Regions from separate parts of the Sporofaciens sp. St.21A7 genome, predicted to be linked through region 1. Evidence: riboswitches for the same ligand, from Rfam matches in the RefSeq annotation. Region 1 holds a riboswitch; the other holds the start of a gene.

Region 1 (5,027 bases):
CTGTTCTGTCCGATTATTCTGCAGCCGCTTTATCCGTCGGCAGCTCCTTTACCGTCGTATGCTCACAGTCGTCGCTTGCCGGATCTCCTACCTGTACCGGATAGTCGGACTTCATCTGCCACTCATACCAACCGCCGTCATAAACGGAAATATCATCATACCCATTTTCATAAAGCACTAAAAACGGAACCGTTGCCCGCCAGCCTGTGCCGCAGTAGAAGGAAAGATGGTTGTCCAGGGTAAAGTCACAGTCTTCCCATACTTTCTTAAATCCCTCTAAATCCTTGACAACTCCGTCTGCGTCTGTAAAATCAGCCACGTCGAACGCAGTCTGCGCGCCTTTGCCCCACACAGCGCCTTCCGGCTCGCCGCCCCGCTCAATGTAGTTATAGCCGCTTGTCTTTCCGAGCCACTCATCCTCGCTCCGAATACTTACCAGTTTAAAGTTGTCATCATTTTCAAGCCTGTCTTTTGCATCCTCAATGGATACCCAGAATTCCGGATGGGCCGGAACCGTTGTGCCGAAGCTATCTGCTTTCGTTCCTTCATTCACATCCGTTTCCAGGTCATAGCCGGCCTTCTCCCATGCCTTCAGGCCGCCATTCAAGATCTTGACATCCTCAACGCCTGCCCAGAGATAAGCGTATGCCACACGGCCTACACCAGAAACATCCTCACCATACAAGATGACCTTAGTATCCTTGGTAATGCCGTGGGAAAGCATATAAGACTCAACTTCTTCCGGCGTAAGAAGATTATAGGGCTTCTCTTCCGTTCCTTCTGCATCCTCCACTTCCGTATCTCCCACGAGGATTGCCCCCGGGACATGTCCTTTCTTATAAGACTCGCTGTCATCCAGCACGCCTGTATATGTGACCTCTGCAATCACGGCGTCCTCATAGCCCGCCTGGTTTCCGTCAATGACGCTTTTCACCCACTCCGGCGTAACATACACGGTCCGCTGCTCCACAGGTTCTACGTCTGCGGTATCGTCTGATGTATCATCCGCTGCATCGGTATCCTCTTTCTGCTCATCCGCGGTATTCTCCGGAGCTTTCTCTGCGTCGTCCGGATTGGAACTGCATCCCACAGCAAGAGCCGCTGCTACTGTCACACTTAATAATACGCTTAATAGTTTCTTTTTCATAATGGAATACTCTCCTTCACTCATAAAAATGATTCTTCTTTTTTCTTTTGTCGTTCCACATAAAGCTGTCTGAAAAGTACAATCAACGCTGACAAAGCAAAAAGTATCATCAACGCCGTCACAAGCATCTGCGCCCCTCCGGTCAGCATACCGCCTACATAAGAATAAATAATCGTTGCCGGGAGCTGCCCGATTCCTGTCGCGACAAAAAAGCTCCAGAAGGACATGGACGTAAGTCCCGCCGCATAGCTTACGATGTCAAAGGAAATGAACGGGAGCAGCCTTGCAATCAAAATGCTCAACCTCCCGTGCTTCTCAAAGAAAACGTCAATCTGTTTTAACCCTGCCTTGCTGGTAATCTTCTCCACCACGTCGCGGCCTAAAATCCGCGCAATGAAAAAGCAGACCGTCGCCCCTGCCATTGCGCTGGACCATGAAAGAATCGCTCCCTGCCACCATCCGAAAAGGTTCGCATTGGCAAATGTCAGCAAAAATGCCGGGAGAGGCGCTGCGATAGACTGTAAGATCATCAGTGCGAATGACACTGCCGCCGCATAACCGCCGTAAGATTCCACAAAGTTTCGTACCACGGTAAAATCACCGCTGGCAAACATCCGGGCAATCTCATTGTATAAGTCATGCACGGATGGGATCCACATGTATGCAAGTATTGCCGCGGCGAACAGCAATACGATGATTGCTTTCCCTATCCAGCTCTTTTTTTTCTGCTCTGTTATTCACAACTTCTTCATAAGATATTTCCCCTCTTTCTGTAAATAAATACATATAGAATTTTTGCTTTTTTATATTATCATGGGAAAATATACGCGTCTAATTGAAAAAAAATATATGTTAATTCAATTATAGATTTTATTAATATATAAAAGAAAAAATGGGGCAGTCCGTGATGCCGAAATAGAAACATCTCCCAACTGCCCCATCTTTTTCTAAAAAATTACATCGCCTGTCTCTTCACCGTATCCAACGCCTTTGCCACAGGCGGTATGGATATAATCGCCAGCGTTATGATCCCTTCTGCCCCGAGGTAACTTCCTTGGTACAGGGAAGAATACACCCATGGATTCATTCCTTCCGGCGCATATGCGGCGAAAAAGAACACGCCGGACAGCGTTGAGCACAGGAATCTACCCAACACGCCTACAACATAACCTATTTGCAGCCCATATTTCCTGCCGCTGAAAAATCCCGACAATCCCAATGCACCGAAAGCAAGGGGATAATCAAAAAGTACCTGTGGAATGGACATCATATAGGGGTCTGCAATAAATTGCAGGAAGCCATATCCGACCCCGGTGAGGATTCCGTAACCGGCTCCGAACCAATTACCAATCAGGCAAATAAACAGCATGGATAATAGCGTGACCGAACCGCCCATTGGCATCTCCCATACCTTTATGTAGGAAGTGACCATTGCAAGTGCGATTCCCATTGCAGAAAAAACGAGCTTTTTGACGGCAGAAGACGCACTCCTGCCTGTGACAGAATTAGTTTGTGACATTATGAAATTCTCCTTTCCTTACGCCGGCATTACCCGGATCAAGTTTGAAGGGTTCGTATGCTCTGCATACATCTCAGCCATTCTAAGCACCCCTATGCAACATATTTAGAATACGTCCATAATCGGAAAAAGTCAAGCAAAAAATGAAGTCTCTAGCTTCTTCAGAAATCCATCCTCTAAATAGGCTTCTATTTTGCGGAAGGTTCCTTCGTTCCAAATCAAGCGATCCGGATTCTGGTATTGTATCCATGCCATGGCACACCATGTGATTCCTCTGAGGCAGGTAAGCGGAATAAACAGTTTCAGGCGTTCTTCGATTCCCTGTACGTCATACCTGCCTTCTACAGAATCTTTGTACTGCCGGATAAAATGGTCCATCTCCTCCCCTCCAAGAATCACGTCCGTCTTCCAGAAGGTCGTCGTCGGGGCAAGGAAATGCCCCAAGTCCTGCACCGGGTCGCCATACAGCGGCTTCTCCCAGTCAACCAGATAGTTTTCCTTCCCCTTACCATTGATCAAAAAATTCCCGGAATTCAGCTCCGTATTGATACAGCACCGATATCCGCCAGATACGGAAACTTGATTCAACATCCGCTGCCCGCTCTTTAGCATCCGCCCTATCATCTGTTTTTTTGACATATCTCCAAGAGGGGAATGATAGTAAGTCTCTGCCATCTCGTTACATTCGTCCAGAATCGCCTGCAGCGGGTTCTCTGGCATAATAAGCCCTGCATCCTCTGACACCGGAACACTGTGAATGTCCGCAAGGCACTGCGCCGCACATTCCATTTCCTGACGGTAGTCGAGAGCATGCCCTTCGAGGAACTCCATCACCATGACGCCATATTCCACTTTCTCCCTGCTTCCGTCTACATAGACGGCACGGGGAGTCCTGCCTGAATTTTCCAATAGCTTCAACGCATGGTATTCATATTCGATTTGATTCTCTAAATGCATCTGACTGCCTGTATTCACCCTGAGAATCAATTTTTTCTCTGACAAGGGATGCACGAACACATAATTAATATTATATTCTCCCTGTGCCAACAGACGGCATTCCAGTTTTTCCCGGCGGGGAATGCCCAATTTTTCTTTCACTTCTTCTGAGTTAATGTATTCCCTTAACCCTGTAATTCTGTCCATATTTTCATCCTTCTTTATTTACTGTGAGAAGATTTTAGCATCTCATCTAACACCTCGATTACATCCTTCACCAGCTTCGGGCAGAAGGACATCATCCTTCCCGTTTCCACTGCCTCCTTGAACCCTTCCGGCGTAGAGACATCATAGCCCACCAGTTCTTTGCAGTTACATGTAGGGTGTTTTTCAAAAAACTTTTTCCTGAATTCCCCGCTCTTTGCCATCATTACTTCTTTTTGTGTCTGAAGCTTCCCTGAATCATAATGTCCATACTTTAACCCAATCACCATAAGCGCCCCTGTGAATGCCCCGCACGTATCCGCCTGAAGCATTCCGCCTCCGAAGCAGGCGGCTACTTTGTTCGCCAATTCTTCTGAGATGCCAAGTTCTGCCGCATAATGGGACACAACGACCTGTGAACAGTCATAACCCTTCATGAACTGTTCGGCAATTACTTTTTCTTCCATGTCTTCACTCCTATTCTTCAATTTACCTCGGAAAATATCATGCTCTCCGCAAATATCCTCTCATAGTTCTCGGTTTCCGCCAACTCCATATACTCCATCTTCTCCGCCAAAGTTTCGATTTCCTGTTTCACCCGCCGGGACAAAAGCGCCATATAGGCTCCCGTCTTGGACGAATTTCCCACATAGGAAAGCTTTCCCGCTGCCTCCTGCGGAAGGATTCCTGTCCCGATTAAGGACTCTGCCGGAAGGTGCGCGCCGAACTGCCCGGCAATCATCACCTTATCAAGCTCCTCCATCCTAAGCCCTGCCTTCTTTAAAAGAACGGTGAACCCGGATAGGATTGCTCCTTTGGCAAGCTGCACTTGACGCACATCTCCTTGCGTCACCACGATTTGCGGCTCCTCACACAGGACAAATTCCCGCTTCGTCCCATCCATGCGGATCATGGGATAACGGTAATCGGTCTCCTCAAGTTTCTCTTTCTTCACGAACACTCCTGTCTTCTTCACGATTCCCGTGCGCAATAATTCCTTCACCACAGCAAGGATTCCGCTCCCGCAGAGTCCCGCCGGCTCCCCATTTCCGATGACCCTTAGACGGATTCCCTGCTCCATAATCTCCACATCTTCGATCGCCCCTTCAGCCGCCCGCATCCCGGAGCTGATATTCATTCCCTCCAGCGCAGGTCCAGCCGCGCAGGAACAGCATGTAAGCCGTCCATGGTTTGCAAGGACGATTTCTCCATTGGTCCCGA
Region 2 (5,027 bases), on a different contig from region 1:
TGTACTGAACATGATATTATCCGAGAAAAAAGGACGGGCGGAAAAGAACCAGGTTGAATTTGATGCTTATGTGGAGCCGGGAGTAAGATTAGAGATGATTTCCGATATTGATCTGGTCGCATTACTGGGAAATCTGCTGGACAATGCGCTGCGTGCCGCCGGAGAATGCCGGGGGCAGAAATATGTGAAGGTACGTATTTTTATGCAGGATGTCGGAGGGTTTTGTGTCTTCAGGATTATAAATGGATATTCAGGGGAGATTGCCGTGCAGGGGGATACGCTCCTGTCAACCAAAAAAGAAAAAGGTCTGCATGGCCTGGGGATTGGCAGCGTAAATAAGATGGCGGAAAAGTATGGGGGTTATCTCTCTTGTAAAGTAGAAAAAGATGTATTCACAGCAGTACTGTTATTGTCAACACAGGATTAGAAGTTGAAAAATAGAATGCCTGATAGCAGGAGATCCTTTAACTGCAAATATGGCACCTCATTCTGCAAAAATGGACAACCTTGTTGCAGGAGAAAGGTAGGGTTGATAAACTTATATTGCGTTTCTGGATACGGAGGACAGATCATGGATGAAATATTGCAGATTAAGGATTTGACAAAGAAGTATGGGGATTTTAAACTGGATCAGGTTTCCTTTTCAATTCCTAAAGGTTCCATTATGGGATTAATAGGAGAAAACGGGGCCGGAAAAAGCACAACAATCAACGCCATTCTGGGTCTTATAAAAAAAGATAAGGGAACAGTAAGATTCTGGGGGAAGGAACTTGATTCGACAATACAGATCAAAGAAAATATAGGCGTTGTATTTGATGGGATTAATTTTTACGAGACACTGACACCAGAAAAAGTTGGAAAAATTTGTGCTGCAGCATATAAGCAATGGGATAACCCTACATATCAGAATCTCCTGGAGCGTTTCAGTATTCCACAGATAAAAGAAATTAAAACCTTGTCCAAAGGGATGAAAATGAAATTGAGTATTGCTGCTGCATTGTCGCATCGGCCGAAGTTGTTAATTCTGGATGAGGCAACGAGCGGACTTGACCCGGTTATGCGGGATGATATTCTTGAGATATTTGCAGGATTTGTCAAAGAAGAGGGGCGTTCCATCTTGATGTCGTCGCATATTACTACAGATCTGGAAAAAGTGGCAGATTATATTACATTCATTCATCGTGGGAGGGTTATCTTCTCTAAGAGGAAAAGTGACCTGTACAATGGTTACGGGGTAATTCGATGTGAGTCAGGCTTGTTTGAGAAAGTTGATAAAGCAGATATCTTAGCGTGCCGGAAGGATGGGACCAGATGGAACATACTTGTTGGGGATAAGGAAAAGGCAAAAAGAAAATATAAAAATGCTATGGTAGATACAATATCGATAGAAGATATGCTTTTGATGTATGTAAAGGGGGAGCAGTCAAATGAAGAGTCTCATTTTAAAAGATTTATATAATATTGGTCATAATGCAAAGTCGATGCTGTTAATCTTACTGGTGTTTGCTATTGGTTTGATTATGGTTTCGGGGGTGGAAAGCTATATTATTTCATCAGGAGTGTTATGCAGCATGATGATTGTAACAACGTTTACGTTTGATGATCATTGTAAATAGTCTAAATATGCTTTGGTTATGCCGATATGTAAAAAAGATATAGTTAAGGCCAAATTTATTGTTCTTATTATTTTCTGTATTGCTGGTATTTGCGTAGGAACCATTTTTGGTGTGGCAGGGGGAGTGGCTATGCATAAGATGGCGTTAAGTATGGAAGGGATAGTAACAATGCTTTTTATGGGATTTGTCGGACTCATCGTCTCGGTTATTTTCGGAAGTATGTCTATTCCATTGGTCTTTAAGTATGGTGCGGAAAAGGGGCGTATGCTTTTACTGATTTCATTTGCTGTTCCTTTGGGAATATGTTTTATGGTGTATGAAATATTAATGATGCTCGGTGTGAAAATCACGGATCAGCTTATTTTTACAATTTTATGTGCGTCTCCCTTGATTGCGGCGATCTGGATTTACACAATGTATAGAATAAGCTGCAGAATATTTTATAAGCAGGAAATAAACGGGTGATGAAAAGAGAATTTAAGAGAAGAAAGTATATATTTATGCAAAATGTATCCAGCCTTTTCTTTATGGAGTCAAAGTGGTACAGAATAGTCCGGTATGGTATGAGGAATCCATACGGATCAGAGGCTTTGCATGTTATACTTTAGATAGATGCAATATTTTAATTTTGGCAGACAGCTTATGCTGGATGTAGTTTGGAACAGAAATAACTTTGCTTTTTGGTGAAGTTTTTTTGTTTTTAGGAGACAGGAAAGTTTTATATTGCATTGTGAGATTATAGAGAAAAGGAGGGCTTGTCTATTTCATGAAGCTGTCGCTTAAGATAGGCAGATAGGCTTCACATAAAATTCATTTTTCTTAAGACAGTCACTTGCAAAGCAATAAATGGAATGATATAATTCCTATAACAAAATAAACAGGGGAGCTTGTGTGACAGGCTGAGAGGAAGGTAGACCTTCGACCCTTGAACCTGATGCGGATAATGCCGCCGGAGGAAGTCGTGGAGATCGGTACTTTTTCAGGGGGCATGCTATGCAGATGTCTCCTGTTTTTTGTTGAGTTTTTGCAGCTAGTACAGCTTTGCATTAATTCTTGAGTAATAAGCACTCGCTATCCGCGCCATCTGCACGTCTCTTAACCTAGACGTAGCCCGCTACGCCGTCGGTTAAGAGACGCACAGATGACACGAATATCGAGCACTATTACTTCAAGATTAATGCAAAGTTGTACTTGGCAGACGATATCGGCCTGCCATCAACCGGGAAAGCGCCGCCATGCAGGGATGTTTTCTCTTATTTTACAAAGGAGTATCATACTATGTTTGAACAGATTTTTCAAAATGTACGGGGGAAGTCACCCCTGGTTCATTGTATCACCAACTATGTCACTGTCAACGACTGTGCCAATATGCTGCTGGCCTGCGGCGGCTCACCCATTATGGCAGATGACCCGGAGGATGCCGTGGAAATCACCGGCATCTGCAAAGGGCTGGCTATCAACATCGGCACACTGAATCAGCGCACCATCCCGGTTATGCTTGCTGCCGGGAAGCGTGCCAACGAGCTGAGGCATCCTGTGGTGCTGGATCCGGTGGGAGCTGGGGCCTCCGCGCTGCGGACGGATACGGCACTTCGGCTGCTTGAGGAGCTAAAGCTTACGGTAATCCGGGGCAACATCTCGGAGATGAAGACGCTGGCTTACGGCAGCGGCACCACCAAAGGGGTGGATGCCGACGTGGCGGACAGGGTGACAGAAGACAATCTGGACGGGGCGGTATCCTTTGCCAGGGAACTGGCCCGGCGCACCGGGGCGGTTATTGCTGTCACCGGAGCCATTGATATCGTGGCGGACAAAGAGCGGGCATTCTGTATCCGCAACGGCCATCCGGAGATGTCTTCTATTACCGGGACCGGCTGCCAGCTTTCCATCCTGACGGCGGCCTTTGTCACCGCCAACCCGGAGCATCCCCTTGAGGCGGCAGCCGCAGCCGTGTGCGCCATGGGTCTGTGCGGGGAGATTGCCCACAGGCGTATGACCGAACTGGACGGCAACGCTTCCTATCGGAACTATATCATCGACGCCATGTACCGCCTGACTCCTGCAAGGTTGGAGAAAGGAGCAAATTATGAAGTGCGATAAACGCTATATGCTGCTCTATGCCGTTACTGACCGGGCCTGGACAGGGGAACAGACGCTCTATGAGCAGGTGGAGGCGGCATTGAAGGGCGGTGTGACTTGTGTGCAGCTGCGGGAGAAAGAGATGGATGAGACGGCGTTTCTTCAGGAGGCCAAAGATATCTGTGCCCTGTGCCACCGGTATGGCGTGCCGTTCATTGTGAATGACAATGTGGACGTCGCCATCGCCTGCCAGGCGGACGGTATCCATGTGGGCCAGGAGGACATGGCGGCGGGCGAGGTTCGCCGCCGGGTGGGGGACGCTATGCTCCTGGGTGTCTCTGTCCATACGGTGGAAGAAGCACGACGGGCTGTTCGGAACGGTGCGGACTATCTGGGTCTGGGGGCGGTGTTCCCCACAAGCACGAAGACAGATGTGGATCAGATGACGAATGAGACCTTACGCGCCATCTGCGATGCGGTTGACGTGCCCGTTGTGGCCATCGGAGGCATTAACCGGGGCAACCTTCTTAAGCTGTCCGGCAGCGGTGTGGACGGTGTGGCCCTGGTATCAGCCATTTTTTCGGCGGAGGATATTGAGGATACCTGCCGAAAGCTTCGCCTGTTGGCAGAGGGGATGGTGAGGGCATGAGGATTCGCGGCGCGATTTTTGATGTGGACGGCACGCTGTTGGACTCCATGTTTATCTGGGACACCATCGGAGAGACTTATCTGCGCTCTATCGGATATGAGCCGAAAGAGAATCTGAACGAGGTGTTTAAGAATATGAGCCTGCGCCAGGCGGCCCGCTACTATCAGACCGAGTATGGCGTGAAGCTTGGTATTGATGAGATCATGGATGGGGTCAACGCCATGTTGGAGCGGTATTACTGTTTTGAGGTTCCGCTGAAACCGGGGGTGGAGGAGCTGCTTAAGCGGTTTAGGGCAAGCGGCGTCAAGCTGTGTATCGCCACTGCCACTGACCGGTATCTGGTGGAGGCCGCTCTGAAGCGGTGCAAAGCGCTGTCTTATTTTGGCGAGATTTTCACCTGCAATGAAGTGGGACACGGCAAGGATGAGCCGGATATCTTTGAGGCGGCGCTTCGCTTCCTGGGAACAGAAAAGTCAGAGACGGTTGTGTTTGATGACGCGCTCTATGCCATCAAAGCGGCGAAAGAAGCCGGGTTCCCTGTGGCGGCGGTCTGTGACAGCCATGAAAAGAATCAGGAAGAAATCCGCGTTCTGTCCGATGTATACCTGAAAGACTTGGCGCAGCTGGATAAACTTCAGAAGCTCCTTCCGGTTTAAGGAATTTACTTCCTGACATCCGAAAGC

What was found. Region 1 has a riboswitch for thiamine pyrophosphate ahead of AC6I3O_RS19800 (energy-coupled thiamine transporter ThiT). Riboswitches for the same ligand answer to the same signal wherever they lie in the genome.
Region 2: it holds a riboswitch for thiamine pyrophosphate, as region 1 does, so the genes downstream of both, thiM (hydroxyethylthiazole kinase) here and AC6I3O_RS19800 (energy-coupled thiamine transporter ThiT) in region 1, are expected to answer to the same signal.

Annotation. Positions count from the first base shown of each region.
Region 1 is NZ_BAAGFN010000001.1:4,001,420-4,006,446, forward strand. It holds gene AC6I3O_RS19790 (sulfurtransferase) at 14-1,147, opposite strand; gene AC6I3O_RS19795 (TVP38/TMEM64 family protein) at 1,168-1,818, opposite strand; gene AC6I3O_RS19800 (energy-coupled thiamine transporter ThiT) at 2,103-2,666, opposite strand; TPP riboswitch at 2,665-2,770, opposite strand; gene AC6I3O_RS19805 (aminoglycoside phosphotransferase family protein) at 2,799-3,809, opposite strand; gene AC6I3O_RS19810 (C-GCAxxG-C-C family protein) at 3,824-4,273, opposite strand; gene AC6I3O_RS19815 (ASKHA domain-containing protein) at 4,291-5,027, opposite strand, start outside.
Region 2 is NZ_BAAGFN010000002.1:63,515-68,541, reverse strand. It holds gene AC6I3O_RS26805 (sensor histidine kinase) at 1-427, shown strand, start outside; gene AC6I3O_RS26800 (ABC transporter ATP-binding protein) at 572-1,459, shown strand; partial or broken gene AC6I3O_RS26795 (ABC-2 transporter permease) at 1,428-2,081, shown strand; TPP riboswitch at 2,486-2,591, shown strand; gene thiM (hydroxyethylthiazole kinase) at 2,895-3,716, shown strand; gene thiE (thiamine phosphate synthase) at 3,703-4,344, shown strand; gene AC6I3O_RS26780 (HAD family hydrolase) at 4,341-5,000, shown strand.